DNA from 3 places in the Streptomyces sp. NPDC050560 genome. Region 1 is predicted to be linked to each of the others. Evidence: riboswitches for the same ligand, from Rfam matches in the RefSeq annotation. Region 1 holds a riboswitch; each other region holds the start of a gene.
The links. A riboswitch is a leader RNA that binds a small molecule or an ion and turns the genes downstream of it on or off. The one in region 1 is predicted to bind cyclic di-AMP.
Positions count from the first base shown of each region.

Region 2: linked by a shared signal. The riboswitch ahead of ACIBIW_RS03245 (NlpC/P60 family protein) and the one ahead of ACIBIW_RS26640 (peptidoglycan DD-metalloendopeptidase family protein) in region 1 are both predicted to bind cyclic di-AMP.
Region 3: linked by a shared signal. The riboswitch ahead of ACIBIW_RS17015 (M23 family metallopeptidase) and the one ahead of ACIBIW_RS26640 (peptidoglycan DD-metalloendopeptidase family protein) in region 1 are both predicted to bind cyclic di-AMP.

Region 1 covers NZ_JBITGT010000012.1:96,639-106,861, reverse strand. Annotated here, with positions in the region: gene ACIBIW_RS26655 (carboxymuconolactone decarboxylase family protein) at 1-550, shown strand, start outside; gene ACIBIW_RS26650 (TetR/AcrR family transcriptional regulator) at 573-1,199, shown strand; gene ACIBIW_RS26645 (SGNH/GDSL hydrolase family protein) at 1,226-2,032, opposite strand; gene ACIBIW_RS26640 (peptidoglycan DD-metalloendopeptidase family protein) at 2,160-2,909, opposite strand; cyclic di-AMP (ydaO/yuaA leader) riboswitch at 2,913-3,063, opposite strand; gene ACIBIW_RS26635 (tyrosine-protein phosphatase) at 3,480-4,271, shown strand; gene ACIBIW_RS26630 (DUF6126 family protein) at 4,293-4,526, opposite strand; gene ACIBIW_RS26625 (helix-turn-helix domain-containing protein) at 4,523-5,173, opposite strand; gene ACIBIW_RS26620 (aspartate aminotransferase family protein) at 5,249-6,682, opposite strand; gene dxs (1-deoxy-D-xylulose-5-phosphate synthase) at 6,679-8,559, opposite strand; gene ispG (flavodoxin-dependent (E)-4-hydroxy-3-methylbut-2-enyl-diphosphate synthase) at 8,631-9,803, opposite strand; gene hpnH (adenosyl-hopene transferase HpnH) at 9,810-10,223, opposite strand, start outside.
Region 2 covers NZ_JBITGT010000001.1:767,093-777,315, reverse strand. Annotated here, with positions in the region: gene ACIBIW_RS03280 (PspC domain-containing protein) at 1-532, shown strand, start outside; gene ACIBIW_RS03275 (LuxR C-terminal-related transcriptional regulator) at 529-1,251, shown strand; partial or broken gene ACIBIW_RS03270 (LacI family DNA-binding transcriptional regulator) at 1,291-2,361, shown strand; gene ACIBIW_RS03265 (endo-1,4-beta-xylanase) at 2,933-4,327, shown strand; gene ACIBIW_RS03260 (NlpC/P60 family protein) at 4,457-5,509, opposite strand; gene ACIBIW_RS03255 (hypothetical protein) at 5,851-6,204, shown strand; gene ACIBIW_RS03250 (GNAT family N-acetyltransferase) at 6,238-7,122, opposite strand; gene ACIBIW_RS03245 (NlpC/P60 family protein) at 7,201-8,343, opposite strand; cyclic di-AMP (ydaO/yuaA leader) riboswitch at 8,349-8,540, opposite strand; gene pcrA (DNA helicase PcrA) at 8,771-10,223, shown strand, end outside.
Region 3 covers NZ_JBITGT010000007.1:20,993-31,215, reverse strand. Annotated here, with positions in the region: gene ACIBIW_RS17045 (ABC transporter substrate-binding protein) at 1-390, shown strand, start outside; gene ACIBIW_RS17040 (aromatic amino acid lyase) at 553-2,355, shown strand; gene ACIBIW_RS17035 (alginate lyase family protein) at 3,036-4,268, shown strand; gene ACIBIW_RS17030 (GNAT family N-acetyltransferase) at 4,367-4,933, shown strand; tRNA gene ACIBIW_RS17025 (tRNA-Met) at 5,006-5,079, shown strand; gene ACIBIW_RS17020 (PP2C family protein-serine/threonine phosphatase) at 5,244-6,461, shown strand; cyclic di-AMP (ydaO/yuaA leader) riboswitch at 6,728-6,869, shown strand; gene ACIBIW_RS17015 (M23 family metallopeptidase) at 6,881-8,035, shown strand; gene cutA (divalent-cation tolerance protein CutA) at 8,302-8,625, shown strand; gene ACIBIW_RS17005 (aldo/keto reductase) at 8,730-9,674, shown strand; gene ACIBIW_RS17000 (PrsW family intramembrane metalloprotease) at 9,585-10,223, opposite strand, start outside.

The DNA of each region.
Region 1 (10,223 bases):
GTGGTACTCACGGCGCGCGTACGGCAAGGTCCTCGACCCCGGGAAGGCGATGGCGCACAGCCCGCGCGCGCTCTGGACGTATCTGCGCTTCGAGCAGTCCGTGGCCAGGTGGCGGCGGGTCGACAAGGGGCTCGCGCACCTCGCGGAGCTGGTGGCCGCGGGGGCGGTCGGCTGCTCCTGGTGCATGGACTTCGGCTACTGGGAGAGCCACCGCGGCGGCATGGACCCGCGCAAGCTGCGGGACGTGCCGGTGTGGCGGGACAGCGACGCGTACACGGACCTGGAGCGCGACGTGATGGCGTACGCGGAGGCCATGACGGCCACCCCGCCGACCGTGGACGACGCGCTGTCCGGCAGGCTGCGCGCGGCGCTCGGCGAACCGGCGCTCGTGGAGCTGACGATGCTGGTCGCGGTGGAGAACCTGCGCTCGCGCGTGAACTCGTCGCTCGGCCTGACGAGCCAGGGCTTCAAGGACTCCTGCGACCTCGCCGACCACGCCGCCGCCGGGGGCGCCCGGGCGGCAGAAGACGGACGGGGCGGGTCCGCGTGAGAGCCCTTAGGGTGACCCTGTGGTGAGGAATGTGCGGCTGAGTGTGGCGGAGCGGCGGGAGGAGCTGCTGCGCGCCACCGTGGAGCAGATCGAGGAGCGCGGGGTCGCCGCGGTGCGGATCGGCGACGTGGCGACCGCGCTCGGGGTCAGCAACGCCCTGGTGCTGTACCACTTCTCCAGCAAGGAGAAGCTGGTCGCGGCGGCCTTCTCGCACGCGGCGGAGTGCGATATGGCGACGCTACGCGCGATGACGTCCCGGCGTACCAGCGCGGTGCGCAGGCTGCGCGCCTCGGTGCGCTGGTACGCGCCGTCCGGCGCCCCCAAGGGATGGCGGCTGTGGATCGAGGCGTGGGCGGTGGCGCTGCGCGAACCTGCGCTGCGCGAGGTGGCCCGCGACCTGGACCTGCGCTGGAAGGCCGCGCTCACCGGGTTGATCGAGGAGGGCGTCGCCGCGGGCGAGTTCCGCTGTGCGGACCCGGTGGCGGCGGCGCAGCGGCTGACCGCGCTGCTCGACGGCCTCGCGGTGCAGGTCACCTCGTACGACGGGGCGCTGCCGCGGGCGCGGGTGTACGCGTGGGTGGACGAGGCGCTGGCGAGGGAGCTGAGCCTGGACTGCGCCGCGCTGCGCGCGCCGTCCGCGGCGCGCTGAGCCGCGGCCCCGGGCTCACCCCGGGCTCAGCACGTGCCGGGCGCTTCGAGGGGTTCGAGTTCCGGGCGCTTGGCGTACGCCAGGTCTCCCGAGGAGCGGCCGCGCAGCCGCCGCCCGATCCAGGGGACGAGGTGCTCGCGGGCCCACTGGACGTCGTCGCGGCGCAGATCGAGCGGCGCCCGGTACGGGGCGGGCGGCCAGGGGCGGAAGGGGTCCGTGGGGACGTCGGCGCCGAGGAGGCGCCCGGCGAGCAGTGCCACCCTGGTGTGGCCCTCGGTGCCGAGGTGGAGGCGGTCCCCGGTCCAGGCGCGCCGGTCCTGGATGGTCTTCAGCGACCACAGGTCGAGGACGAGGCAGCCGTAGCGGTCGGCGATGCCGCGGACATGGCCGTTGTACGTCGCTATCTTGCCGCGCAGCCGCTGGAGCACCGGCACGCCCCGGGTGTCGAAACCGGTGGAGACCACGACGGTGCCGCCCGCCGAGGTGAGGGCGGCGACGGCGCGCTCGAAGCGGTCGGCGAGGTCGTCGGGGTCGGTACCTGGGCGGATGATGTCGTTGCCGCCGGCCGCGAAGGTGATCAGGTCGGGGGCGAGTTCGACGGCCCTGGGGACCTGGTCGCGGACGATCTGGTCGAGGAGCTTGCCGCGCACCGCGAGGTTGGCGTAGCGGAAGTCGCCCCCGGGGGCGCGGGCGGCGAGCATGACCGCGAGCCGGTCGGCCCAGCCGACGTAGCGGCCGTCGGGTCCTGGATCGCCCACGCCCTGCGTGAAGCTGTCGCCCACGGCGGCGTAGGAGGTGAACGGTTCTGGTGCCAAGGTCGTCTCTGCTGCCACGTCCGCCCATTTTGCTCCCGTCCGTCGGGCTGATGCCAGCGGGTCGGGGGCGGTACGGGGTGAGATGTGCCACCGCCGCCCCGCGGTGGGTGCCGGGGCGGCGGTGTGCGGGTGGGCCCGCGGCCGGTCAGAGGTCGACGCCGTGCGCCCTGAGGTAGGCGACGGGGTCGACGTCGGAGCCGTAGTCGGGTCCTGTGCGCACCTCGAAGTGCAGGTGCGGGCCCGTGACGTTGCCGGTGGCACCCGAGACGCCGAGCTGCGTGCCCTCGGTGACGGTCTGGCCCGCCGAGACGTTCAGCGAGGTCATGTGGGCGTACTGGGTGTACTTGCCGTCGGCGTGCTCGATCACGACCTGGTTGCCGTAGGCGCCGCCCCAGCCCGCGGTGACGACGGTGCCGTCGGCCAGGGCGTGGACGGGGGTGCCGGACGGCACCACGAAGTCCTGTCCGGTGTGGTGGCCGCTCGACCACATGCTGCCCGCCTGGCCCCAGGGGGTGCCGAGGGTGGCGCCCTTGACGGGGAGTGTGTAGCCGGTGCCCGTGGTCGCGGCGGCGGTGGTGGCGGAGGCCGTGGACGGCTTGGCCGCGCCGTCGAGGACGAGCTTGAGGCCGGGGTGGATCAGGCGCGGGTTGTCGCCTATGGCCTGGTGGTTGTCCTGGTAGAGCCGCTGCCAGCCGCCGGGGGTGTGCTGGGCCCTGGCGATGCTCGCCAGGGAGTCGCCCCGCTCGACGGTGTAGGTGTGGGTGGCGTCGGCGGCGTGGGCGTTCGCGGCGCCGACGAGCGGCAGTGCGAGCGCGGCGCCTCCGGTGCCTGCGACGGCGATGCCGCGGGCGAGTCGCCCGGGCCTGGGACGGCGGTGCTTACCCTTCGCGGGCATGGGGTTTCCTCTCCGGCGCCTGCGGGGTGAGCTGTCGGGTTCGGACTGGAGCTGCCCGGCCGCTGGTGCGGCTTCACCCCCAGCCGTCCGGGGGTCCGGAGCGGCGTACTGCCTGTGGGTCCCCCGCTCCTGCCGTCACGGGTGTCTTCGGGTTCCTCCGGGCGGCGGCAGGACTGGGCGTCCGCCGGGAGTCGGGGTGACGCTAGGCCGGGCGCCGCCGCCGCGACAAGCGAGGAGCGGGTTCCCGCAGGAGGGCCACGGGGCCGCCGGGGTGGGCGGGAGGCGCGCGGCGGGGGCAACTGGGCGCGTGGGACGGGCACTTGTGGGTGCCGGGTCGGTGCCGGTATGACCGCTATGATCCTGCTCACGTCGGCCGGTCCGAGGGGGTGCTTTTCGCGGCGAGTTGGTCCACAGGCCGCATTGCGGCCATAGCGGGTGTGCCGGTGCGTAAGCCGCGGAGGGTGGCATGGTGGGCGGGTGCGCGGTGGTGCGTGGGAGGCGGCGTGCGCCGTAGGGTCGCGGTGGCGGCGCCCGGGCGCCGGGTGGTGAGCGGTGAGAGGGAGGTCGTCCGTGTCGCAGCAGGACGCGTCGTGGGAGCGTGAGCTGGCCGGGGTGCGCAACTTCCGGGACGTGGGCGGGCTGCCCGCCGCGGACGGCAGGCGGCTGCGGTACGGGCTGCTGTTCCGCAGCGGCCATCTGGCCGGTGCCACCACCGACGACGTGGCGTACCTGTCGTCGCTCGGGCTGCACACCGTCTACGACTTCCGCAACGAGGCCGACCGCACCCTCGACGGCCTCGACGTGGAGCTGCCCGGTGTGCGGAACGTGAACATACCGCTCAACGACCCCGCCGACGGCGCCGAGTTCTGGCGGATGGTGCGCAGGGGCGACCTGGACGAGCTGCGCGAGACGCTCTCCGGCGACCTGGGCGGGCGGCGGATGCTGGCGTCGTACCGCACCATCGTGACGGAGCGCACCGCCGAGCACGGCCGGATACTGCGCGAGGTGGCGACGGAGAGCGTGCCGGTGCTGCTGCACTGCGCCGCGGGCAAGGACCGGGCGGGGGTGTCGGTCGCGGTGATCCTGCTGGCCCTCGGGGTGGAGCGGGAGGCGATCGAGGAGGACTACCTGCGCTCCAACGCCCTCCACCGCCGCTACCGGCTGGGCCGCCCCGGCTCGCCCTACTCGCCGGAGGTACGGGCCCTGCTCACCCCGCTGTTCGAGGCGCGGGCCGAGTACCTGGCCGCCGCGTTCGAGACGATCGACGCCACCTGGGGCGGCACCGAGGCGTATCTGTCCGACGGGCTCGGCCTCACGCCCGCGCTGCGGGAGCGGCTGCGGGCCGGGCTGCTCGACGGCTGAGCCGGCCCGGCCGGGAGTGTGTCACTGGTTGTGGGCGCCGAGGACGAACAGCAGGTAGAGGAAGCCGGCGAAGAAGTGGGCGCCGACGACGTAGATGAGGACGCGCACCCACAGGGCGGCGGGCATCTTCTCCTCCACCACGACCTTCCGCCTGGGCTCGGGCGGCGTACCGTCCTGGGGCGCGGCGGCGGGCGCCGCGGGGTCCCCGGCGGGGGTGGGGGTGTCGGACGGGCGGGGTTCCACGGGTGAGGTCATCGGATGTCTCCCGGGTAGTGGCCCGTGGCCGTGGCGCCGAGGCACAGCACGGCGGCCGGGCTCTGGAGCAGGGTGTGGACGAAGAGGAGTTCCACGCCGTCGTGGTCGGCGGCGGCGATGCGGTGCGGGGTGAGCGAGTCGAAGTGGGCGCTGTCGCCGGGCGGCAGGGTGTGGACGTCCTCGCCGAGGCGCAGCCGCAGCCGCCCGTGCAGCACGTAGAGCCACTCCTCGCCGGGGTGCACCCGCACCAGGTCGCCCTGGGTGCCGTACGGCACCCGGACCCGCAGGGCCTGCATGCCGCGTCCCGTGGCGCCTGCCTGCCAGTAGGTCCAGCCGCCCGCGCGGGTGGGCTCGACGGCGGGGGCGCGGGTCACGGCGTGCTGGTCCACCGGGGTCTCCCCCAGCAGGCCCGAGACGGTCGTACCGTAGACACGGGCGAGGGTGAGCAGCATCGGCAGCGAGGGCTGGCGGTTGCCGGTCTCCAGCCGGGAGAGGTGCGCGGGTGAGAGCCCGGCGGCGCGGGCGGCCGCCTCCAGGGTCAGCCCGGCGCGGCGCCTGAGGTCGCGCAGTTGGGGCGCGACGGCGGGCAGCTCGGCGGGCGGTGCGGCCTCGGGGGCCGCTGCGGGGTCCTGGTGGTCACTGCTCACACCATCGATTCAGCCAGAGCAACGCCTCTCGGGCAAATTTCTTGCCCGAGAGGCAAAAGCCCATGGTGCCCGGGGTCAGCGGTTGGCGATGGCCTGCTTGACCAGGGTCTTTCCGAAGTCCCACATCAGTCCGCTGTCGTGCGCGTCGTCCATGACGGCGGTGAAGGCGGCGACGAAGCGGTCCACGTCGGCCTCGTCCACGACCAGCGGCGGGATCAGCTTGATCACTTCGAGGTGGTCGCCGGAGACCTGGGTGAGGATGCGGTGCTTCTGGAGCAGCGGCACGACCACCATCTGCGCGAAGAGCCCCTTGCGCGCGGTCTGGAGCATGGTCCAGCGGCTGCGCAGCTTCAGCGAGGACGGCCTGCCGAACTCGATGCCGATCATCAGGCCGCGGCCGCGCACGTCGCTCAGCAGCTCGTAGCGGTCGACGAGGGCGCTGAGCCGGGACTTCAGCAGGTCGCCCGTGGTCCTGGCGTTCTCGACGATCCCCTCGTCCGCCATCGCGGAGAGCACCGCGAGCCCCGCGGCCATGGCCTGGGCGTTGGCGCCGAAGCTCGCCGAGTGCACGAGGACGCGGTCCATCGACGAGTAGACCTTCTTGAAGATCCAGTCCTTGCCCAGGGTGGCGCTGACCGGGACGTAGCCGCCGGAGAGCGACTTGGCGACGCACACGAGGTCCGGCTCGACGCCTGCCTCGTGCTGGTAGGCGTAGAAGTCGCCGGTGCGGCCGAGCCCGGTCTGCACCTCGTCGGCGATGAGGAGCGCCTTGTGCTTGCGCAGCAGCTCCTGGGCGGCGAGCAGATAGCCGGGGGGCGTCTCGTGGACGCCCTTGCCCTGGATGGGCTCGACGATGAGGGCCGCCACGTCGCCCTTCTTCAGCTCCTTGGCGAGCGCGTCGAGGTCGCCGAGCGGCACCGGGGTGTCGGGCAGCAGCGGCGCGAACCCGTCCTTGAAGCCGGTCTCGCCGTTGACAGAGAGGGAGCCGGTGGTGAGCCCGTGGAAGGCGTGGGTGCAGTAGAGGACGCGCTTTCGCCCCGTGGCGTAGCGGGCGAACTTCAGCGCGGTCTCGACAGCCTCGGTGCCGCTGTTGCCGAAGAACACCCGGTCGAGGTGGGGGGTGTACGACAGCAGCTTCTCGGCGAGCAGGCCCGGCAGCGGCTGGCAGTCGAAGCGGGTCAGGTCGGCGAGGGAGGCGTCGAGGACGTCGTGCAGCGCCTTGCGGACGACCGGGTGGTGCCTGCCGAGGCCCATGACGCCGAACCCGGCGAGCATGTCGAGGTAGTCGTTGCCCTCCGCGTCCCAGAAGTGGGCGCCCTCGGCGCGCTCGTAGACCTTGTCGAAGCCGATGGTGTGGAGCATGCGCGGCAGTTGGTGGTTGAGGTGCTTGGTGTGCAGCTCGTAGCGTTCGCCGCCGCGCTCGGCCAGCAGCCTGGCCAGGTCGAAGCCCTTGCCGTCGGCGGCGGGCGCGGGCCCGCCGTCCGGGCCGGTCCTGGGTGGGGTGCTCATGCGTCGTTCTCCTTGGCTGCCAGTGCGCCGCCGATGCGTCCGGCGATCTCTACGGGGGTGAGCCCGATGTCGGCGAGTACCTCGCCGCGCTTGGCGTGCGGCAGGAACTGGTCCGGGATGCCGAACCGGCGTACCGGCACGTCCACTTCCGCCTCGCCGAGCGCGAGGGCCACCGCCGCCCCCACACCCGAGGCACGGCTGTTGTCCTCAACGACGGCCACCATACGGTGGCGCTCGGCGAGGGTGACGAGCGCGGGGTCGACCGGCTTGACCCAGCGGGGGTCGACGACGGTGCAGCCGTAGCCGCGGGCTTCTAGCAGCTCGGCGGCCTGGAGGCAGACGGGCGCCATGACGCCGACGGCGACCAGCAGCACCTGGGGTTTCTCCGCGCGGTGCAGGACGTCCACGCCGCCCTCGCGGTCGACGGCGGGGATGGCGAGGCCCACGGACTCCTTGGGGAAGCGCAGCAGGGTCGGCGCGTCGTCGACGGCGACGGCCTCGCGCAGTTGGGCGCGTAGCTGGTCGGCGTCGCGCGGGGCGGCGATCCTGAGCCCCGGCACCACCTGGAGGATGGACATGTCCCACATGCCGTTGTGGGAGGCGCCGTCGGTGCCGGTGACGCCGGCCCTGTCGAGCACGAAGGTGACGCCGCAGCGGTGCAGCGCGACGTCCATGAGGAGTTGGTCGAAGGCGCGGTTGAGGAACGTGGCGTACACCGCCACCACCGGGTGCACTCCCCCGGTGGCGAGCCCGGCCGCGGAGACCGCGGCGTGCTGCTCGGCGATGCCGACGTCCCAGACCCGCTCGGGGAAGCGCTCGGCGAACTTGGTGAGGCCCACCGGGTGGAGCATGGCCGCGGTGAGGGCGACGACGTCCGCGCGTTCCGCGCCGATCTCGGCGATCTCGTCGCCGAACACCGAGGTCCAGGAGGGGCCGCCGGAGGGCGCCAGCGGCTCGCAGGTGAGCGGGTCCATGGCGCCCACGGAGTGGAAGCGGTCGGCCTCGTCGGTGAGCGCGGGCTCGTAGCCGCGGCCCTTCTCGGTGAGGCAGTGCACGATGACGGGGCCGCCGAAGCGCTTGGCGCGGCGCAGCGCGGACTCGACCGCGCCCACGTCGTGCCCGTCGATGGGGCCGACGTACTTCAACCCCAGGTCCTCGAAGAGTCCCTGGGGCGCGAAGGCGTCCTTGAAGCCCTTCTTGGCGCCGTGCAGCGACTCGTAGAGCGTCGAGCCGACGACGGGGGTGCGCTGGAGCACCTCCTTGCCCCAGGCCAGGACGCGTTCGTAGCCGTCGGTGGTGCGCAGCGCGGCGAGGTGGTTGGCGAGGCCGCCGATGGTGGGCGCGTAGGAGCGCTCGTTGTCGTTGACGACGACGATGAGCGGGCGGTCCTTGGCGGCGGCGATGTTGTTCAGCGCCTCCCAGGCCATGCCGCCGGTCAGCGCGCCGTCGCCGATGACGGCGACCACGTGGCGGCGCTCGCCCAGCACCTCGCCCGCCTTGGCGAGGCCGTCGGCCCAGCCGAGCGCGGTGGAGGCGTGGCTGTTCTCGACGATGTCGTGGTCGGACTCCTCGCGGGAGGGGTAGCCGGAGAGGCCGCCCTTGCCGCGCAGCTTGGAGAAGTCCTGGCGCCCGGTGAGGAGTTTGTGGACGTAGCTCTGGTGCCCTGTGTCCCACACGATGCGGTCCACGGGGGACTCGAAGACCCGGTGGAGGGCGATCGTCAGCTCGACGACTCCCAGGTTGGGGCCGAGGTGGCCGCCCGTTCTCGCCACGGCCTGTACCAGGAACTCCCGGATCTCCGCGGACAGTTCGTCGAGTTGTTCGCCGGACAGCGCCTTGAGATCGCGCGGCCCCCGGATGCCTTCCAGAAGGGTCATGCTCGGGCCCCCTACGCTTTCGTTTCTGTTGTGTCTTCGGTGGTTGTCCGTCCTGTGCCTCGTCGTCGGCGTCAGCTCACCGTGACGGCGGGTTCGCCGGAGGCGACGCCGTCCTTCTCCATCTGCTCCGCGATCTTCATCGCCTCGTCGATCAACGTCTCCACGATCTTCGACTCCGGCACCGTCCGCACCACCTCACCCTTCACAAAAATCTGCCCCTTCCCATTACCCGACGCCACCCCCAGATCAGCCTCCCGCGCCTCACCCGGACCATTCACCACACACCCCATCACCGCAACCCGCAACGGAACCTCCATCCCCTCAAGACCCGCCGTCACCTCATCCGCCAACCGGTACACATCCACCTGCGCCCGCCCACACGAAGGACACGACACAATCTCCAGACCCCGCTGCCGCAACCCCAACGACTCCAAAATCTGCGCCCCCACCTTCACCTCCTCCACCGGAGGAGCCGACAACGACACCCGAATCGTGTCCCCGATCCCCTCCGACAACAACGCACCGAACGCCACCGCCGACTTCACCGTCCCCTGAAACGCAGGACCCGCCTCCGTCACCCCCAGATGCAACGGATAATCACACGCCCGCGCCAACTGCCGATACGCATTCACCATCACCACAGGATCATTGTGCTTCACCGAGATCTTGATATCCCGGAAACCATGCTCCTCGAACAACGACGCCTCCCACAACGCCGACTCCACCAACGCCTCAGGCGTCGCCCGCCCATACTTCTCCAGCAGCCGCTTGTCCAACGACCCCGCGTTCACCCCGATACGAATCGGCGTCCCCGCCCCCGCCGCCGCCCCCGCAATCTCACGCACCTTGTCGTCAAACTGCTTGATATTCCCCGGATTCACCCGCACCGCCGCACAACCCGCATCAATCGCCGCAAACACATACTTCGGCTGGAAATGAATATCCGCAATCACCGGAATCTGCGACTTCCGCGCAATCACCGGCAACGCGTCCGCATCATCCTGCGTCGGACACGCCACCCGCACGATCTGGCACCCCGCCGCCGTCAACTCCGCGATCTGCTGCAACGTCGCACCCACATCCGACGTCCGCGTCGTCGTCATCGACTGCACCGACACCGGCGCATCCCCACCCACCGCCACAGAACCCACCTGGATCTGACGGCTCCTGCGCCGCTCGGCTATGGGGCGCGGCGGCAGGGCGGGGAGGCCGAGGGAGACGGGGTTCGATGCCGTGTCATTCACTGTCGTTCACCTGTTTCCTGAGACGGTCTCGCGGGCGGCGCGCAGGGACTCGGTGAGCGAGCCCATGGTGGCGAGGACGGCGGTCGGCTCGTAGCCGCAGTGCGCCATGCAGTTGTCGCAGCGCTCGTCGCGGCCCCGGCCGTAGGAGTCCCAGTCGGTCTTCTCGACCAGCTCCTGGTACGTGGGGACGTAGCCGTCGCTCATCAGGTAGCAGGGCTTCTGCCAGCCGAAGAGGGAGTAGTTGGGGATGGCCCACGCGGTGCAGGGGAAGTCGACCTTGCCCTCAAGGAAGTCGAGGAAGAGCGGCGAGTGGTTGAGCCGCCAGCGCAGCCTGTTGCCGCCCGAGAACGCCTTCTTGAACAGCTCGCGGGTCTGCTCGACGCCGAGGAAGTGCTCCTGGTCGGGGGCCTTCTCGTAGGC
Region 2 (10,223 bases), on a different contig from region 1:
CACCCTCACCCTGATCCAGCGCAACGCCGACAGCGCCGGGGAGGTGCGCCGCCTCGCCCGCGCCCAGGAGCGCGAGCTGCGGGCCTGGCTCTACAAGCCGGAGGGATCGGGCGCCTCGGAGGAGGAGGGCCCCAGCACCCTCGGCGAGGCGGTGCGCCGCCATGCCGCCGAGGTCGAGGACAAGCACGGCGTGCCGATCGAGGTGGTCGTCGTGGGAGACTGCCCGCTCGACGAGAAACTGGTGGCGCAGACCCAGGCCGCGCGGGAGGCGATGGTCAACGCGGCCAAGTACGGTGGCGAGGGCGGCGCGGTGCAGGTCTTCGCCGAGGTCGAGGGGGACACGGTCTTCGTCTCCGTAAGGGACCACGGGCCCGGCTTCGACCTGGGCTCGGTGCCGGCCGACCGCATGGGCGTACGGGAGTCGATCATCGGCCGCATGGAGCGCAACGGCGGCAGGGCGCACCTGAGGGCCGCCCCGGGCGGCGGCACGGAGGTCGAGCTGACGATGGAGAGAGCGGAGAAGACGGGATGAGCGACGCGACCGAGGCGGGCGGCGGCGCACGGGGCGAGCAGCCGGGGGACGGCGCCGGGCGGCGGGTGCGGGTCGTCCTCGTCGACGACCACCGCATGTTCCGTACGGGGGTGCGGGCCGAGATCGGCGTGACCGAGCGCACCGGAGTCGAGGTGGTCGGCGAGGCCGCCGACGTCGACCAGGCGGTCACCGTGATCAAGTCGAGCCGCCCCGAGGTGGTGCTCCTCGACGTGCACCTGCCGGGCGGCGGCGGTGTCGAGGTGCTGCGCCGCTGCGCCCCGCTGATGTCCGACGCGCAGGACCCGGTGCGCTTCCTCGCGCTGTCCGTGTCCGACGCCGCCGAGGACGTCATCGGCGTCATCAGGGGCGGCGCCCGCGGCTACGTCACCAAGACCATCACCGGCACCGACCTCGTCGCGTCGATCTTCCGGGTGCAGGAGGGCGACGCGGTGTTCTCGCCGCGGCTCGCCGGGTTCGTGCTGGACGCGTTCGCCTCCACCGACGCCCCGCCCGTGGACGAGGACCTGGACCGGCTCACTCAGCGCGAGCGCGAGGTGCTGCGGCTGATCGCGCGCGGTTACGCGTACAAGGAGATCGCCAAGCAGCTCTTCATCTCGGTGAAGACGGTCGAGTCGCATGTCTCCGCGGTGCTGCGCAAGCTCCAGCTCTCCAACCGGCACGAGTTGACCCGCTGGGCGACCGCGCGCCGCCTCGTCTGACCCGGCGCGGTACGGGCCCCGGGTGACGGGCGCGCGCTCCGGCGCACTCGAAAACTTTCGGGGTGGGGCCTATGCTTGCTCGTCGTGCGTGATGACGAGGGGACGGGGCGCGTCACTCTGGCTCAAGTGGCGGCGCAAGCGGGGGTTTCGATCTCCACCGTGTCAAAAGTGCTCAACGGCCGTCAGGATGTGTCGCCGCCGACTCGTCAGAAGGTGGAGCGCCTCCTGGAGAGCCATGCGTACCGACGTACGCCGCGCTCCGCGTGGGAGGCCCCGCTCATCGAGATCGTCTTCCACGAGCTGGACAGCATCTGGGGCATGGAGCTGATCCGCGGTGTGGAGAACGTGGCGAAGGCGAACAACGCGAGCGTGGTGCTGACCGAGTCGGGCACCCGCCACTCGCCGGGCGCCGACTGGGTCGCCGGGGTGGTACAGCGCCGTCCGGTGGGCGTGGTGCTGGTGTTCTCCTCACTGCCGCCCGCGCTGAAGAAGCAACTGCGCTCCCGCTCCATCCCGTTCGTGATAGTCGACCCGGCGGGCGACCCCGACCCCGACGTGCCCTCGGTGGGCTCGGCCAACTGGTCGGGGGGCCTCGCCGCCACCCGGCACCTCATCGAGTGCGGGCACCGCCGCATCGGCATCATCACCGGCCCCCGCGACATGCTCTGCTCCATGGCCAGGCTGGACGGCTACCGCTCGGCCCTCAGCATGGCCGGGATCGAGGCCGACCCCTCGCTTGTCGCCTTCGGCGACTTCCACGTCGAGGGCGGCCGGGCCCGCGCGGTGGAGATGCTCAGCCGCCCCGACCGGCCCACCGCGCTCTTCGCGGGCAGCGACCTCCAGGCGCTCGGGGTGCTTGAGGCGGCCAGGGTCGCGGGCCTCCGCGTCCCCCACGACCTGTCCGTGGTCGGCTACGACGACGTGCCGCTCGCCCAGTGGTCGAGCCCCGCGCTCACCACCGTGCACCAGCCGCTGCGGCAGATGGCCGAGGAGGCGGCCCAGATGCTCGTACGGCTGCGCACCGACGAGAGCGTCAACACCCGCCTCGAACTGAACACCAGACTCGTCGTCCGCAAGAGCACCGCGCCCCCGGCCGAGACCGCCGGCTGAGCGTTCCGCGGGGGCGGACGCGCGGACCGGGCGCGGCGGGCCGGGACGGGACCGACGCCCGATCGGCCGCCACGCGCGCGCACGCGCGTAGGAGCGCGACCGGGTACACGCGCGCGTGCCCGCGCCGGGCCATACGCGTGTGTGTCGGCGCAGGGTCATACACGCGCGTGTCGGCTGCCCCCCGCCCCCACCACGACCAGCACCTTCCCGACCGTGGCTTCGAAATTTTCGATAGCAGCCATATTCATGGAAGCGCTTCCGGTTCCAGCGGCCTCCGAAAGATCCCAAGTATCCGCAGTTCAAGAGAGCCTTAAGAGGCGACGGGCGACCTAAAGTCTCCGAAAGATTTCCGGTACGTAACGTTGACCGTGTCGACCGAGGCCGGGCATACTCCGATCGGTCGTTACTCAGCGCCACAGCACCATCGCACTCGGGCCGGATGCGCGGCGGCACCCCACGTACCGCGGCGGAATCCCCGCTCGACGGCCCGCCCATGCCATCCGCCGGGCCGCCCCGCGCCCGGCCCTCATGGACGCCCCTCACGGACGCCCCCACGGACGAAGGGACAGCAATGACCGAGCAACCCCCCTCAGGGCGCAGACGCCTGTCCATACGGGCCCTGCGCGGCGCGCTGGGCGTCGGCCTCGCGAGCGTGCTCGCCTCGGCCGGGCTCGTGGCGCTCTCCGCCCCCGCCCAGGCGGCCGACAATCTCGGCGACGCCGCCGCGGCCTCGGGCCGCTACTTCGGCACCGCCCTGGCCACCGGCCACCTCGGCGAGCAGGACTACGCCGCCACCGCCGACCGCGAGTTCAACATGGCGACCCCCGAGAACGAGATGAAGTGGGACGCCACCGAGAGCAGCCGCGGCAGCTTCAACTTCTCCGGCGGCGACCAGATCGTCCAGCACGCCACGGCCGCGGGCATGCAGGTGCGCGGCCACACCCTGGTCTGGTACTCGCAGCTCCCCGGCTGGGTCAGCGGCCTCGGCGCCACCGACCTCCAGTCGGCCATGGACAACCACATCACCACGCTGATGCAGCACTACGCGGGCGAGATCTACGCGTGGGACGTCGTCAACGAGGCGTTCCAGGACGGCGGCAGCGGCGCCCGGCGCCCCTCGCCCTTCCAGGACAAGCTCGGCGACGGCTACATCGAGCACGCCTTCAGGACCGCGCGCGCCGCCGACCCCGGCGCCAAGCTCTGCTACAACGACTACAACATCGACGGCGTCAACGCGAAGAGCACCGCCGTCTACAACATGGTCAAGGACTTCAAGTCCCGCGGCGTGCCCATCGACTGCGTCGGGTTCCAGGGCCACTTCAACCCGCAGTCCCCCGTCACCTCCGACTACCAGCAGAACCTGGAGCGCTTCGCCGCGCTCGGCGTCGACGTCCAGATCACCGAGCTGGACATCGAGGGCTCGGGCAGCGCCCAGGCCGACAGCTACCGCAAGGTCGTCACCGCGTGCATGGCCGTCGAGCGCTGCAACGGCATCACCGTCTGGGGCGTCACCGACAAGTACTCGTGGCGCAGCGGCGGCACCCCCCTGCTGTTCGACGGCAACTACCAGAAGAAGCCCGTGTACGACGCCGTGCTCCAGGCGCTCGGCGGCACCCCGGGCGGCGACCCCGGTGACCCCGGCGACGACCCGGGCGACCCGGGCAGCGCCGCATGCACCGCCACCTACGCCGAGACCCAGCGCTGGGGCGACCGCTTCAACGGGCAGATCACGGTGCGCGCGGGGGACTCGGCGATCAGCGACTGGACGGTCCGCGTCACCCTGCACTCCCCGCAGACGGTGCCGACCACCTGGAACGGACAGGCGAGCTACGACGGCTCGGTGCTGACCATGAGGGCCAACGGCAACGGCAGCCTGGGCGCCGGGCAGTCGACGACCTTCGGCTTCACGGTCATGGCCAACGGCAACTGGTCGGCCCCGGCGGTCGCCTCCTGCACGGCGACCTGACCCCTGGGGCGCCCGCCGGTACTCCCCTGCCGGCCGGCGAGGAGCGCGGCGCGACGGCAGCCACCGCCGCGCCCGCACCGCTTCGCGACCGGCGCGGCGCGCGCCGCCATCCCGCGCGCCGCGCCGGTTTCAGGCCACCCGGGCGGCACCGGCGAACGGCATCGAGTCGACCGGCGCGAAGCTCACCGTGGAGCCGGGGCTCGGCGCGTGGATGACCCTGCCGCCGCCCACGTAGATCCCCACGTGGCTGACGCCCGAGTAGTAGAACACCAGGTCGCCCGGGGCGAGCTGGGAGCGCGGGACGCGGTGGCCCGCGTTGATCTGGGCGTAGGTCGTGCGCGGCAGCGCGACGCCCGCCGCGCGGTACGCGGCCTGGGTGAGCCCCGAGCAGTCGTACGCGTGCGGGCCCGAGGCGCCCCAGACGTAGGGGCTGCCGACCGCGCGGTAGGCGTAGGCGACGGCGGCGGAGGCCCGTGAGCTGCCCGCGGCGGGCGCGCCGCCCTCCCGCGCCGCGGCGGGGACGCCCTCGGCGGCGGGGGCGTCGGCGCCCCGGCCGCGGCCGACACGGTTGCGTTCCCTGGCCGTCAGCCGGGACAGCAGCTCCCTGGCCTCGGTCAGCTTGCCGCCGATGGTCTTCTTGCGGCGCTTCAGCTCGCCCTGGCGCTTCCTGAGCGTGCTTGTCTGCTTCTTCGCCTCGCTGCGCAGCCCGTCCACGGCGGCCTGCTCGCGGGCGAGTGAGCGCAGCTTCCCCGCCTGGCCGCGCCCGGCGCGCTCGGCGAGCGAGGTGCGCTCCAGATAGCGGTCGGGGTCGGGCGACAACGCCAGGCGCACATAGGGCGCGAGGGTGCCCTCGCGGTACTGCGCGGCGGCGGTGGAACCGAGGTCGTCGCGCAGCGAGTTGACCCGGTCCGTCCTGCGGGCCGCCTCGTCGCGGAGGTCGTCGAGGCGCGCCTCGGCCTTGTCGGCCTTCTCCTTGGCGCCGTTGTAGCGTTCTGTCGCCGCCTCGGCGTCGTGGTAGAGCGACGCGACGCGCGCCCTCACCTCGGCGGGCGAGGCGGGCGCGGCCTGCGCGGGCTCGTCGAGGGCGGCGGCGGCCGCCGCCCCGGCGAGGGCCAGGGTGACGGCGGCGCGCAGTGTCCGGCCGCTGACGTGGCGCTGTTTTCGTTTGCGGTGCGCTGCCAAAGGGGCTGCACGTCCTCTCGTCCTCCCGGGCGGCCTCGTACGGCCTCGGCCTCGGCCCGCCCGTGCGGCGGCCGGTCGCCGCCCCGTGCGGACGGCAGTGGGCATCCGGTCGCCCGACACAGGACCGTAGGACGGACCGTGACGCCACTGTTACCCGGTGTGTGCAAATGACCGCAGGAGATCAGGACATGAGCGGGGTTGATGGGTTCGATGGAGTGAAGTGGTGCCTTTATTCGGCCGGGTGACCGAAGCGACCCTCGGTAACAGCGGGTGTCCGGGCCGGGCGCCGCCGCGGCGGGGGCCCTCGAAGGGGTCCTGAAGCGGGCGTTTAGGCTCCGGATATGGACGTACTCATCCACCTCTTCGTCGGCCTGCACATCATCGGCATCGCCTCGCTCCTCGGCGGCTTCCTCACGCAGATGAAGGCCATGCGGGAGGGTACGGCCCGCTTCAACGCCGCCATGCTGCACGGTGCGCTCACCATGCTCGTCACCGGCGCCGTGCTGGTCGGCCTCAACCAGGCCGACGACAGCCCCGTGAACAACGTCAAGATCGGCGTCAAGCTCGCGGTGCTGATCGTCATCCTCGGCCTCGTCTATGTGAAGCGCGACGACGAGAAGGCCGAAACCCCCCTCTTCGGCCTCGTGGGCCTGCTCACGACGGCCAACATCTTCATCGCCGTGCTGTGGACCTGACCCACGCCCCCGGCCCGTGGCGGTGCCGACGGATCAGCTCCCCGGGCCCGCGTACGAGAACCGGTACCCGGCGAAGTCGCCGACACGGACATAGCCGAGCCGCCGGTAGAGGGCATTGCTGGTGGCGTTGGCCGGGTCCGTGAACAGGACGACGTCCGTCGCGCCCGCGGCCCGCGCGGCACGGCTCACCTCGACCGTCACGGCGCCCGCGTAGCCGCGGCCCCGCAGGGGGGCCGGGGTGTAGACGGGGTCCACCCGGATCATCCCGCCGACCATCGAGGTCACGGCGGCCATGGAGACGGGAGCGTCGTCCGGGGTCTCCCAGAACGTGAAGTGCCGGTCGCCGAAGCGCGAGTCGGCCCAGGAACCGGCGTCGATCAGGTCGAGGGAGGGCTGCTCGCCGACCTCGACGCAGAACGCGCGACACCAGCGCACGACGCGCTCACGGTCTTCCTCGCCCGCCCCGCGGCCCCGGCCCTCCGGAAGCGGGTCCTGCGGCGTGAGGGTGCCGAGACGGTGGAGACACGTACGCGAGAAGAGGGCCGGCACCGCACCGGTGCACCGCCGCCACGCCCGGGCGAACGCGGTGGCGGTGCCGTGGTCCGCGAGGACCTGGGAAGGGAAGTGGCCGAGGGCGGCGAGGCCGGTGGCGAGGGTGTCGACCTGCCCGGCGGAGAGTGCGGTGAGGCCGAGACGGCCGCGCGGGGTCCGGTAGAAGACGGCGCGGACCTCGCCCCCCGACTCCAGCAGGCCGAAGGCGGCCGCCCCGGCACCGGGCGCGCCCGCCCCGCGCGTGCGGATTCTCTCGATGTCGGTCAGCGGCGTGGTGTGCAGGGCAGGCCGCGAGCGCAGGAAGTCCCCGGCCCGGGCCAGGAAGCCGTCGACGTCATCCGTGAGTTGCCAGTCGTCCGAAAGCATGCTCCATGATCCCGGGCCCAGGGACGGTGGGACACCGTGGGACGGCCACCACGCGCGCGTGCCGACCGTCCCACCGCCCTACGCCGGCCGCACCACGCTGTGGATCGGCATGTAGTAGATCGACTCGACGCGGACACTCGCGCCCGGCTTCGGGGCGTGGATCATCTGGCCGTTGCCGATGTACATGCCGACATGGCTGATGTCGTCGTAGAAGAACACCAGGTCGCCCGGCTGGGCGTCGTCGACCGACACCGTGGTGCCGACCTCGACCTGGTCCCAGGTGGTGCGCGGCAGGGAGATGCCCGCCGCCTTCCACGCCGCCTGGGTGAGCCCCGAGCAGTCGTACGAGTCCGGGCCCGTCGCACCCCACACGTACGGCTTGCCGATCTGCGCGCGGGCGAAGTCGAGCGCCTTCTGCGCCTTGGCCGCGTACCCGGTGGAGCTGCCCGAGCCGCCCGAGCCCGGCTGGCCCGAGCCGCCGTCCGACCCCGCCGCCTGCTCCTGCTCCTGCTTGCGCTTCTTCTCCTCCGCGGCCTGCTTCTTCGCCAGCTCGGCGGCCTTGCGCTCGGCCTCCTCCTGCTTCTTCTTCTCGATCGCGGCGAGCCTGGCCTTCTCCTCGGCCGTGAGCTTGGACAGCAGTGTGCGCGCGCTGCCCAGCTTCTTCTGGACCGTGTCCTTGGTGGTCTTCAGCTCGGTCTGCGAGTCGGTCAGGCCGACCAGGCCCTCGCTCGCCTCGGTGCGCTTCTTCGCGGTGGCGGCCTGCTGCTTCTGGTAGTCGTCGACCGCGGCCTTCTGGCGGGTGGTGAGCCGGTCCATCAGGTGGTCCTGGTCGAAGTACGCCTGCGGGCTGTCCGCGAGCAGCAGCGTGGCGGTGTCCCCGAGGCCGCCGGTGCGGTACTGCGCGGCGGCGAAGGAGCCCAGCGCGCGGCGGGCGTCGTTGAGCTTCTCGGTGCGCGACGCCACGTCGTCGAGGAGCTTGTCGACGCGCTTGCGTTGCTTCGCCGCGTCCTCCTTGGCGGCGTTGTACTTCTGGGTGGCCGTGCCCGCCTGCCGGTACAGGTCGTCGACCTGCTTCTGCACCTCTTCGAGCGTGGGCTTCGGCTTCGCGGGGGCGGCCTGCGCGCTGCCCGACAGGAGCGCCACGGAGGTGAGCGCGGCGGTGGTGATGCCAATCGCGGGCGCGGTGCGGACGGGGGTCCGCGGCTTGCGGTGCGACGCCAAGGGGCGACTCCTTCCGTGGGCCGCCTACCGGGTTAGCTGTCGGGTTCGGGCGGGTGGTCCGGAAGGCTGCCCTACGGCCCCTGGGCTCGCCGCACGCGCGCGTGCGGCCGTCCCACGGGCCGATTCACCCCGGGGTCCATGGGTCCCCGGCTCAGGCCGCCCACGGGGGACGGCACACGACTCGGCGGGGGCCACCCGTCCCGGCGTGATCGCCGGTGGGGGTACGGGTCGCCCGCCGGGCACGGTAGCCAACTCGTGTGAGCGCTGTGAAGGTTGGTGTTCCATTTGCCCGATACATTTTTGTGATGTTCGCACTGTGTGAGCGGTGCGTCGCGGTGTGCTCGCGTCTTGGGCCCGTTCCGGTTGCCGGTACGGGCTGTCCGGGGGCCGCCCCGGATGTCAGTGGGGGCGCCTAGACTCGGGGACGATGAGCAGCCTCTTCGACGACAGCTTCCTGGCGCACCTCAAGCCCGCCGCGGCCGCGGGCGAGGAGCCCCCGCCGCCCGAGGACGGGCCCCCGGAGGACATCCCGGCGGACCTGTTCGGCGGGAAGTTCGACGCGCCCCCGCCCGGGGCCGCGTACTACCGCGACGGCGCCAGACGCCCCGCGGCGGACCCGGACGCCCTCCTCGCGGGGCTGAACGACCCGCAGCGCGCCGCCGTCACGCACAGCGGCTCCCCGCTGCTCATCGTCGCGGGCGCGGGCTCCGGCAAGACCCGGGTGCTCACCCATCGCATCGCCCACCTCCTCGCGGCCCGCTCCGTCCACCCCGGGCAGATCCTCGCGATCACCTTCACCAACAAGGCCGCGGGCGAGATGAGGGAGCGCGTCGAGCAGCTCGTCGGGCCGCGCGCCGCCGCGATGTGGGTCATGACGTTCCACAGCGCGTGCGTGCGCATACTGCGCCGCGAGTCGAAGCGGCTCGGCTTCACCTCCTCCTTCTCGATCTACGACGCGGCCGACTCCAAGCGGCTGATGGCCCTCGTCTGCCACGACCTGGAGCTGGACCCCAAGCGCTACCCGCCCAAGGCGTTCAGCGCCAAGATCTCCAACTTGAAGAACGAGCTGATCGACGAGGAGGACTTCGCCGCGCAGGCGGCCGGGGGCGCCGCCCAGGGGTCCGACACGGGCGGCAGCTTCGAGCGGACCCTCGCGCAGGCGTACGCGCTCTACCAGTCGCGGCTGCGCGAGGCCAACGCCCTCGACTTCGACGACCTCATCATGACGACGGTCCACCTGCTGCGCGCCTTCCCCGACGTCGCCGAGCACTACCGCCGCCGCTTCCGGCACGTCCTCGTCGACGAGTACCAGGACACCAACCACGCGCAGTACGCCCTCGTCCGCGAGCTGGTCGGCACCCCGCCCGCGCCCGACGCGCAGGAGGACCCCGCGGCGAGCCCTGCGACGGACGACGACGCGGTGCCGCCCGCCGAGCTGTGCGTGGTGGGCGACGCCGACCAGTCGATCTACGCCTTCCGCGGCGCCACCATCCGCAACATCCTCCAGTTCGAGGAGGACTACCCGAACGCGACGACGATCCTCCTCGAACAGAACTACCGCTCCACGCAGACGATCCTCACCGCCGCCAACGCGGTCATCGAGCGCAACGAGAGCCGCCGCCCCAAGAACCTGTGGACCAACGCGGGCGCGGGCGCGCGCATCACCGGCTACGTCGCCGACACCGAGCACGACGAGGCCCAGTTCGTCGCCGACGAGATCGACAGGCTCACCGACGCCGGGGACGCGAAGGCGGGCGACGTCGCCGTCTTCTACCGGACCAACGCGCAGTCCCGTGTCTTCGAAGAGATCTTCATCCGGGTCGGGCTGCCGTACAAGGTCGTCGGCGGCGTCCGCTTCTACGAGCGGCGCGAGGTCAGGG
Region 3 (10,223 bases), on a different contig from region 1:
CAGACCAGGCAGCAGGGCCTCAAGGGCCTTGAGTCGGTGTACGGGCTGAAGTTCAAGACCTTCAAGGCGCTGGACGCGGGCGGCCCGCTGACCGTGGCCGCCCTCAAGGACAACAAGATCCAGGTCGGTGACGTCTTCACCACCGACGCCAGCATCAAGACCAACAAGTTCGTCGTCCTCCAGGACGACAAGAGCCTCTTCGGCTTCGCGAACGTCGTACCGCTCGCCTACAAGTCGGGGCTCAGCCAGAAGGGCGTCGACGCGCTCGACGCGGTCTCCGCCAAGCTCACCACGGAGGAGTTGCAGGGCCTGCTCGCCGACGTGCAGAACGAGCGCAAGGACCCGCTCGAAGTGGCGAGCGGCTGGCTGAAGGACAAGGGGCTGTCCTGACCCTCCCCTTACCTTCCCCGGTGGGAGCGGTCCGCGCACCGCTCCCACCGGGGGCTTCCTGCCCCGGCGCCACCGCGGCCGCGGGGGACGAGTCCCGCCCCGCGCGGCCGGTCGTTTCCACCGGCCCCGCACACGCGGGTCCCGTACCCCAGGAGGCACGGAATGTCGCTCGACCTCGGCTACGACACCCCGGTGGTCCTGGACGGCCGCACGCTCGACGCCGAGCGGGTCGCCCGACTCGCCGACGGCCGCGCGCAGCCGCTCGTGGACCCGGCCGCGCTCACCGTCGCGGAACGCGGGCGCGGCCTCGCCAGGCGGCTGACCGGCCGCGTGTACGGCAGGAGCACCGGCGTCGGCGCCAACCGCGGCATGGAGGTCACCGACCTCGACCCCGCCGCGCACGACCTGCGGCTGCTGCGCAGCCACGCGGGCGGCATCGGCGCCCCGCTGCCCGCGCGCCAGATCCGGGCGATGCTCGCGGTACGGGCCAACCAACTGCTCGCGGGCGGCTCGGGACTGCGCCCCGCGGTGGTGCTCGCGCTCGCGGAGGCGCTGCGGGCGGGCGTCCACCCCCGGGTGAACGAGTACGGCGGCATCGGCACCGGCGACCTGACCGCCCTCGCCCAGACCGGCCTCACCCTCATCGGCAGGGAGCCGTGGCTCGGCGACGACCAGTACGCGGCGGGACGCCACCCGGACGAGGCGGCAGGGACGGCCCCCGAGCGCCCGGCACCCACCGCTCGCCCCGAGCCGGACGGGGGGCGCGGAGCGGGGCCCGTGAGGGGCGCGGGCGCGGAGACGGGTACGGGTGCGGTCGGCGGTACGGGCGCCGGTGGTGGTGCCGGGCGGGTGGCGCCGGGGGTCGGTGGCGGCGAGCGCGGGGCCCCGCCCGGCGGTGCGTCCGGCGGTGGGCCCGGTGGTGGGCTCGGGGCGTGGGAGCCGGGAGCGGTGGCGCCGGGCGGCGGGCGGCGCAGGCCCCGGGTCCCCTCGGGGCGCGCGCCCGCCGCGCTCGTACTGGAGCCGGGCGACGCGCTCGCGCTGCTCAGCAGCAACGCCCTGACGCTCGGCCAGAGCGCCCTGTTCTGCTACGACCTCGGTGTCCTGCTGCGCGCCGCGCACACCGTGGCCGCCCTCGCGCTGGCCGCCGTCGGCGGGTCCTACGAGGCGTACGCGGCCCCGGTGCACCAGGCGAGGCCGCACCCCGGCTCCGTCCACGCCGCCGCCGAGATCCGCCGGCTGCTCGACGCCCCCGAGCGCCCCGCGCCGCCCGCCGGGCGCGTCCAGGACCCGTTCGCCTTCCGCTGCTTCCCCCAACTGCACGGCCCCGCACTCGAAGCGCGCGCCGCGCTGGAGCGCACCCTCGCCGTCGACCTCAACGCCGCCGCCGAGAACCCCCTGATCAGCGCGGAGGGCCCGGAGGGCACCGCCACCGCCTACCACCACGGGGGCTTCTACGAGGCGCCGCTCGCGCTCGCCCTCGACCAGCTCTGCCTTGCGCTGCTCCAGACCGCGCGCGGTTCCGCCGCACGCCTCCTCGCGCTCGGCCGCGCCGACCTGACGGGTCTGCACCACTTCCTCGCGGACGGCGCCCCTGCCGCCTCCGGGGTGATGATCCTGGAGCACAGCGCCCACGCCGCCCTCGCCGAGGTTCAGGCGTGCGCCACCCCCGCCTCCCTCACCCACGCGGTGGTGGCGCAGGGCGTCGAGGAGATGGCGAGCTTCGCCACCCAGGCCGCCCGCAAGGCCCTGCGCGCGCTGGACGCGTACCGCCTGGTGCTGGGCTGCGAGCTGCTGTGCGCGGTACGGGCGCTGCGGCAGCGCGGCGGCGGGCTCCCGGCGTCCGCGCCCGCCGCCTCCGCCTACCGCGCGGCGGCCTCGGCCCTCGACCCGGACATGTCCGACCGCCCCCTCACCGCGGACGCGGCGACCGCGGCCGGGATGCTGGAGGAGCTGGCCGCGTACTGACCCGCGCCGCGTGCGCGCAGCGCCGAGCCGTCGGGCGGCCTCCCGCGCGGCGGGCAACGCCTCGCCCGGCGAGTCCGGCCTGCCCGACCGAACCGGACCCCGGGGCCCGCGCGGGCCGCCGGAGCCGGGGACACCGGGGCCGGAGGGCCACCGGCGCCCGGTGCCCGACGTGCGGACCCCGGTGCCGATGGGCCAGGCCGAGGCCGCGCCCACGGATGCTCGGCACCGGGAGTCCGTCCCCGGCGCGGCGGGCAGACATGACCACCGGCCGGGCCGACCGGGGGGCACCGTGCCGAGGGCAGGGAATGGCAGGACCCCCCGCCGCGCCGGCGCCGTTGGTCCGACGCGGGTCGGACCACCCAGTCCAGCGCCGCCCGCCCCGCCCCGGGAGCGTGCGCGGCGCACCAGCATGTGCGTCTTGTTCACACGGGGTGTGAACGCGCGCGCCCGCCGCCCGTCGCCCCCCGCGCGCCCCACCCGCCGCACGCGTACGGCGCCCCGCGCGCCGCCCGTTCACCGTTTCGGACCAGCGGGGCCACGTGCGGCGCAACAGATCCTGCGGCGTGCCCGTCCGCGGGCGAGGCTGCGGGGAGCGCCAAGGGGAGCGCCCCCCGGGTGCTTCAAGCGGAGCCCAGGTGCTTCAAGCGGAGCCCGGGTGCTTCAAGCGGAGGTGGAGAGCGATGAGTCCAGTGCGGCGGCGGACACGCCGGGTGCGCACGGCGGTCTGTGTGCTGCTTGGGCCGCTGCTGATGGCCCTGACGGCCTCGTGCGGCATGGTCGGCGGCGGCCACGCCATGGCCCAGGCGAGACCGGACGACGGCGGCTTCAACCACCCGGGGGTCCTCCTCAGCAAGGACCAGCTCGACACCGTCAGGGACCGTGTCGACGACGGCAAGCAGCCCTGGCTGCGCGCCTACCTCACCATGCGCGACAGCAAGTACGGCGCCCTCGACTACCGCGCGAACCCCTTCACCACCGTGCAGTGCCCCCCGGACACCAGGCCGGGGCACGGCTGTGTCGAGGAGCGCGAGGACGCCGTGGCCGCGTACACCCAGGCGCTCCTGTGGTACATCACGCGCGAGAAGGCGCACGCCGCCAAGGCCGAGGAGATCATGGACGCCTGGTCGGCGCGGGTGCGCAGGCACACCGACGGCAACGCGGGCCTCCAGGCCGCCTGGTCGGGCTCCACCTGGGCGCGCGCGGCCGAGATCGTGCGGCACACCGGGGCCGGCTGGCCCCGCGCGCGCGTCGACCGCTTCGCCGCCATGCTCCGTACCGCCTACCAGCCCGAGGTCACCAAGCCGGTGCCGGACTACAACGGCAACTGGGACCTCGCCATGACCGACGCGGCCGTCGGGATCGCTGTCTTCCTCGACGACCACGACGCGTTCGACCGCGCACTCGACCGCTTCCGCGCGCGCGTGCCCGCGTACTTCTACCTCTCCTCGGACGGGAAGCTCCCCAAGACGGTGCCCGGCAGCTCCTCGCGCACCCCCGACGAGATCAGGAAGTACTGGTTCGGCCAGGACACCTTCACCGACGGCCTCGCACAGGAGTCCTGCCGCAACTTCATGCACGTCGGCTACTCGCTCGCCGCCACGGGACACATCGCCGAGACCGCCTGGCACCAGGGCGTCGACCTCTACTCCGGCGTCAAGGACAGGCTCGCCGCCGCCCTGGAGTTCCACGCCCGCTACCAGCTCGGCGCGAAGGCGCCCGCCCGGCTGTGCGGCGGCAAGGTGGAGCGCACCATGGGCCCGGACGTCGAGGTCCCGCTGAACCATCTCAAGAACCGGGCCGGGGTCTCGCTGCCCGAGACGGAGAAGCTGGCCGCGAAGACCCGCCCCGAGGGCACCGACGACCTCTTCGTCGCCTGGGAGACCCTCACCCACGACGACAACCCCGGGGCGTGACACCCCGCCGCCACCCACGGGCCCGCCTCCGCCGCGGCCCACCGCAACCCGTCGAAATCCGGTGGACACGGCCCCGGCGCCGCACGACCATGCGCCCTGTGACAGACGAACGAGACGCCGGCCCGCCGCGGCCCGCGAGCCCCCGGCGGATCAGCTTCGCCGAGGTGTCGGGTGCGGCGATGACCGCCCTGCTCGACGGGGACCTCGCCACCGCGAGCGCCGCCGCGGGGGCCGCCCTGACCCCGTACTTCCTCACCGCCAGGGCCCGCGGGCTCTGGCGGTACCGGCTCGGCCAGATGGCCGCCGACCCCGGGCGGGCCCGGTGGATGGCGCGGCAGGCGGTGGTCGGGGACGGCGGGCTCGTCGTCGGGCACGCCGGGTTCCACGGGCCGCCGGACGCGCGGGGCATGGTGGAGATCGGCTACTCGGTCGACCCCGCGTTCCGCCGCAGGGGATACGCCCGCGCCGCCCTGGTCGAGCTGCTGCGCAGGGCCGCGGCCGAGCCCTCGGTCACCGTGGTGCGCGCCACTATCAGCCCCGACAACACCGCCTCGCTCGCGACGATCGCCGGGTTCGGGTTCGTCGAGGTCGGAGAGCAGTGGGACGACGAGGACGGCCTGGAGACCGTCTTCGAGGTCCCGGCGAACGCCGCACCGACCGCCTGAGGGCCCGCGGCCGCCCCCGGACGCGGGCGTGGCGCCGGGGCCTCCCGGGATGCCGTAGACTGGTCTCACCGACGCGGGGTGGAGCAGCTCGGTAGCTCGCTGGGCTCATAACCCAGAGGTCGCAGGTTCAAATCCTGTCCCCGCTACTGAACGGCCGAGGGCCGGGGCGCACGCCCCGGCCCTTCGCCGTTTCCCCTCATCCCGGTCCACGCCCGGGGCGGCCCCCGGAAGGCCCCCGCCGACTCGCGTCCGTACGCCACCGGCAGCAGGCTGGACGGGTGCGGTGAGACGCGGCGGCAGGAGACGACCCGTGGGGCAGGCAGGACCCGGTGGCGGCGAGGAACCCTCCGACGCCCCGCGCGACGGGCACGGCGGGGCCGTCGATGAGCGCCCCGCGGAGACCGACACGGCGACCACCCGCACCACCCGCACCACCCTCTCCACCCGGCAGATCACCGCCCTGCGGATCTTCGTCAGGGCCGTGCCGACCGTCTGCATCGTCGCCGGGGTCTTCTACGACCTGCTGCTGCCTCCGCGCTTCAGCGCCCTGCCGATGTTCGCCGCCGCCATGCTCATCGCGGCCCCGTTCTACTCCTTCACCGGCACCGCCCTCACCGCACTCGTCACCGTGCTCGGCGTCCTGTCGCTGCACCTCAAGGACGACAACGTCGGCAAGGTCGACGGCGTCACCGACCTCATCACCTGCGCGGTCATCGCCATGTTCGCGCTCATCACCAACGGCGTCGTCCGGCACGGCCAGGAACTCCTCGCCTCCGCGCGCGGCATCGCCGAGGCGGTCCAGCTCGCCCTGCTGCCCTCGCCCGCGCACAGCATCGGCGGCCTCGACGTCGCCGCCCACTACGAGGCGGCCCAGGCCGACGCCCTCATCGGCGGCGACCTCTACGCGGTCCAGGACACCCCGCACGGCGTGCGCCTCATCGTCGGGGACGTACGCGGCAAGGGCACGGGGGCGGTCGGCGCCGTGTCCATCGTCATCGGCGCCTTCCGGGAGGCCGCCGAGCACGAGAGCACCCTGGAGGCGGTGGCGCAGCGCCTCGACCGCGCGCTCGCGCGCGAGGCCGTCAGACGGGGGCGCGGCATGGAGTACTCGGAGGGCTTCGCCACCGCCGTCATCGCGGAGATCCCCTACGGGCACGACGTCGTACGCGTCGTCAACCGCGGCCACCCGCTGCCGCTGCTGCTCGAACCCGACGGCCGGCTCAGCGAGATCTCCGGCGCCCCCGCCGCCCTCCCGCTCGGCATGGACCTCGGCGCCTGGCCCGACCACGCCCAGGAGAACGAGTTCCACCGCGGGGCGATGCTGCTGCTGTTCACCGACGGCCTCACCGAGGCCCGCGACCGGCACGGCGTCTTCTACGACCCCGTCCAGCGCCTCAGGGGCCGCGTCTTCCAGGGCCCCCAGGCGCTCCTGGCCACCCTCACCACCGAGGTCAGACGCCACACGGGCCAGCGCACCACCGACGACATGGCACTCCTCGCGATACGCCGCCCCTGGCGCGGCCCGTGACCGGCGGCTCCCGGAAGTGACGGCGGGTGACCGGCCGAGCGCCGTGCGCAGCGCGACTGACGGCCTGTCAGGGCCGGTTTAACCGCCGGGGCGTGCAATGGATTGGCAAACCCGGCCCCGACTCGCCCGATTCCGTCCCCTGGCACCCGATTTGGCCTCAGGGTGTTCCCCTAATGAAGACCCGGAACGGCTTGGAATCCGGGCGGGGCTTCTATTAACGTTCGATAACGCAGCGCGGTCGTCCCAGCCGTCACCAGAGACGGCTCCGTGCGCAAGCGCCGAATCCCGCAAGGGAACCGGGGAACCACCAATTGGGGTGAATCGGGCGTCCTTCCGTGAAGGGGCCCGTAGGAGACCTTCCTGCTCCGAACCCGTCAGCTAACCCGGTAGGCGAGAAGGAAGGAAAGGAGCGCGCCTCCGTGGCGTCCAATCGGCCTGCTCCCGAAGGCTCGTACGCACCCAGAGACCTCTTCGGCGGTAACGGACACGACGGTGTCCACGAAGGTACTGACACCGTTGTCAGCTCCCTGGACGGTGACTTCGGCGAATTCGCCGACTTCGGCCCGGCGTCCGCGCCCCGTACGGTGCCCGGCCCCGGCGGCGACGAAGGACCCTGGGAGGAGTGGAATCCCACCGAGGAGACGCTGCGCTCCAACCGGGGCAGACACCGCGTCATCAAGCAGCGCGGCGGCCTCGCCCGCAGCTCCACGGTCCTCGGCGTCGGCGTCATCGCCGCCGTCGGCGCGGGCGGCATCGCCAGCGCGCAGGGCGGCAAGCCCCCCGTACACATCTCCGTACCCGACCTCTCCGCGGTCAAGGACGCGCTCCCCGCGGCCAAGTCCCTCCCCGGAGTCGGCTCGCTCCTCAGCGACGGCGACAAGTCCGGCGGCCAGGAGCAGGCGGCGCCCCTCTCCGGCATCGGCGTCAGCCGCGCCGACGTCCGCCAGGGCGCGACGAGCGCGGGCGAGGCGCTGCGCGAGCGCATACTCAAGCAGGCCCAGGAGCAGGAGGACCAGGCCAGGGCCGCCGCCGACGCGGCGGAGCGCGCCGCGGTCAAGAAGGCGTCGGAGGCGGCGGCGAAGAAGGCCGAGTCCGAGGCCGCCGCCGAGAAGGACAAGGCAGAGAAGGCCGCCAAGAAGAAGGCGGAGGAGGAGCGGCTGGCCAAACTGGCCAAGCAGTTCACCCTCCCCGTCGCCTCCTACACCATCACCTCGCGCTTCGGCGACGGCGGCTCCATGTGGTCCTCCGGCTACCACACGGGACTCGACTTCGCGGCCCCCACCGGCACGCCCCTCAAGGCCGTCCACTCGGCCACCGTCAAGGAGGCCGGCTGGTCCGGCTCCTACGGCTACCGCACGGTGCTGGAACTCGACGACGGCACCGAGCTGTGGTTCTGCCACCAGTCCTCGATCTCGGTGAGCGTCGGCCAGAAGGTCACCACCGGCCAGGTCATCGGGCGGGTCGGCGCCACGGGGAACGTGACGGGCCCCCACCTCCACCTGGAGGTCCACCCGGGCGGCGGCTCGGCGGTGGACCCCGCCCCGTGGCTCCTCGCCCACGGTCTGAAGCCGTAGTACGCGCCTGACGGCGGACCCACCGGGCCCGCCCCCGCACGACGGGCCCGCGCGCGGGCACCCCGGGCACACCGCAGGGCCACGCCCCACCGCGGACCACCCGGACCCGCCCCGCGCCGCGCCGCCCGCGTGCGCCCCCGAACACCGGCAGCTCTGGCGACACCCCCCCGACGCCAGAGCTGCCGGGCTGTCCTCCACGGCACCGACAGGGCCCCGTGGCCGACCGCCGGGATACCGTCCCCGCAGACGCCACCGAGGGAGGCCACGTGCCCGCTTACCTGACCGTGCTCACGACCACCGACACCGCCGAGAAGGCCGGACACCTGGCGACCACCGCGGTGGCCGCACGGGTCGCCGCCTGCGCCCAGATCGACGGGCCGGTCACCAGCGTCTACCGCTGGGAGGGTGCCGTACACACCGACCAGGAGTGGCGCGTCCTCTACAAGACGACCGAGGACCGCTACCCCGCACTCGAAGCCCACATCCGCGCCACCCACGACTATGAGACCCCGGAGATCATCGCCACCCCCGTCACCCACGGCGGCGCCGACTACCTGGCGTGGGTGAGCGCGGAGACGGTGGGGGAGTGAGGGGGGCGGCACGGGAGTGAGGGGCGGCGCGCGGGGAGCCGCGCCCTCGTCCCGGGAGCGCGGCGCGGGGAATATCCGGGTGCCGCGCGGGGTTGCGGCTCCTTATGTCTCCTCTTCGCAAGCTGGGTTCATCGGGGCTCGAAGTCCACCCGCTCTGCCTGGGCGGCAACGTCTTCGGCTGGACCGCGGACCGGGCCACCTCCTTCGCCGTCCTCGACGCCTACACCGAGGCCGGCGGCAATTTCGTCGACACCGCCGACGTCTACACCGCCTGGATCGAGGGCAACTCGGGCGGTGAGTCCGAGACCGTCATCGGCGAGTGGCTTGCCGCCCGCGGCAACCGCTCCGACGTGGTCGTCGCCACCAAGGCGGGCTCCCACCCCGACTACAAGGGCCTCGCCCCCGACACCATCAGGGGCGCGGTCGACGCGTCGCTGCGCCGCCTCGGCACCGACCACATCGACCTCTACTACACGCACCGCGACGACGAGTCGGTGCCGGTCGAGTCCATCGTCAGCACCCTGGACGAGCTGGTCAGGGCCGGGAAGGTACGAGCGGTCGCCGCCTCCAACATCAGCCCGGAGCGGCTGCGGGCGTCCCTGGACTTCGCCGGGCGCGAGGGCCTCACCCCGTACACGGTGCTCCAGCCGCAGTACAACCTGGTGGCACGCGACAGCTACGAGGGCCCGCTGCTCGACGTGGCGCGGGACGCGGGCCTCGCCGTCGCCCCCTACTTCGCCCTCGCCGCCGGCTTCCTTACAGGCAAATACCGTCCCGGCGTCACCGTCGACAGCCGGCGCTCGGGGAGCGCGGCCAAGCTGCTGGAGACCGAGCGCGGCATCCGGGTGCTCGACGCCCTCGACGCGGTCGCGAAGGCCCATGGCGCCGAGCCCGCCTCGGTGGCGCTCGCCTGGCTGCTGACCCGCCCCACCGTCACGGCGCCGATCGCCAGCGCCAGGTCACTCGCCCAACTGCCGCCGCTGCTCGCGGGCGTGGAAATGACCCTCACCGCCGACGAGACCGCCGCCCTCGACACGGCCTCCGCGTAGGGCTCCGCCGGTGCCGCCGGTACGGGTGCCGGTGCCTGTTTCTGCGCCGGTGGTGCTTGTGCCGGTGCCGGTGCCCGTGCCTGTGTCCGTGCCGGCGGGTGGTGGCTGCGCGTGCCGCTCGTCGTGCGGTGTCCATGTCCTTGCCACGCAGCGCCGCCGCAGCCACAGGCAGCAGCCCGCGGTCCCCAGGAACACCGGCACCATCGCGGCCCCGTACACCAGCGGGAAGCCGCCGAGCCGGGGCGAGCCGTTCCACAGCGCGTGCAGACCCACCGCCGCGAGCAGTCCCGCGGGCGCGAGCAGCCGGGCGGCGCGCACCCGCCCGCGCGCACGGCGCGCGGCGGGGCGCGCCGCCGCACCGAGGCCGAGCGCGGTGACGACCGTGAACAGCGGGTGCGCGAAGAGCCCCATGCCGATCCTGACGAGGAACGTGGCCAGGGTCAGGGAGTGCAGCCACCGCTCCCCGGTGAGCCGGTCGTTGCCGAACGCGTCGCCGAGGTAGAGCACGTTCTCCGTGAACGCGAACCCGGTGGCGGTCACCCCCGCCAC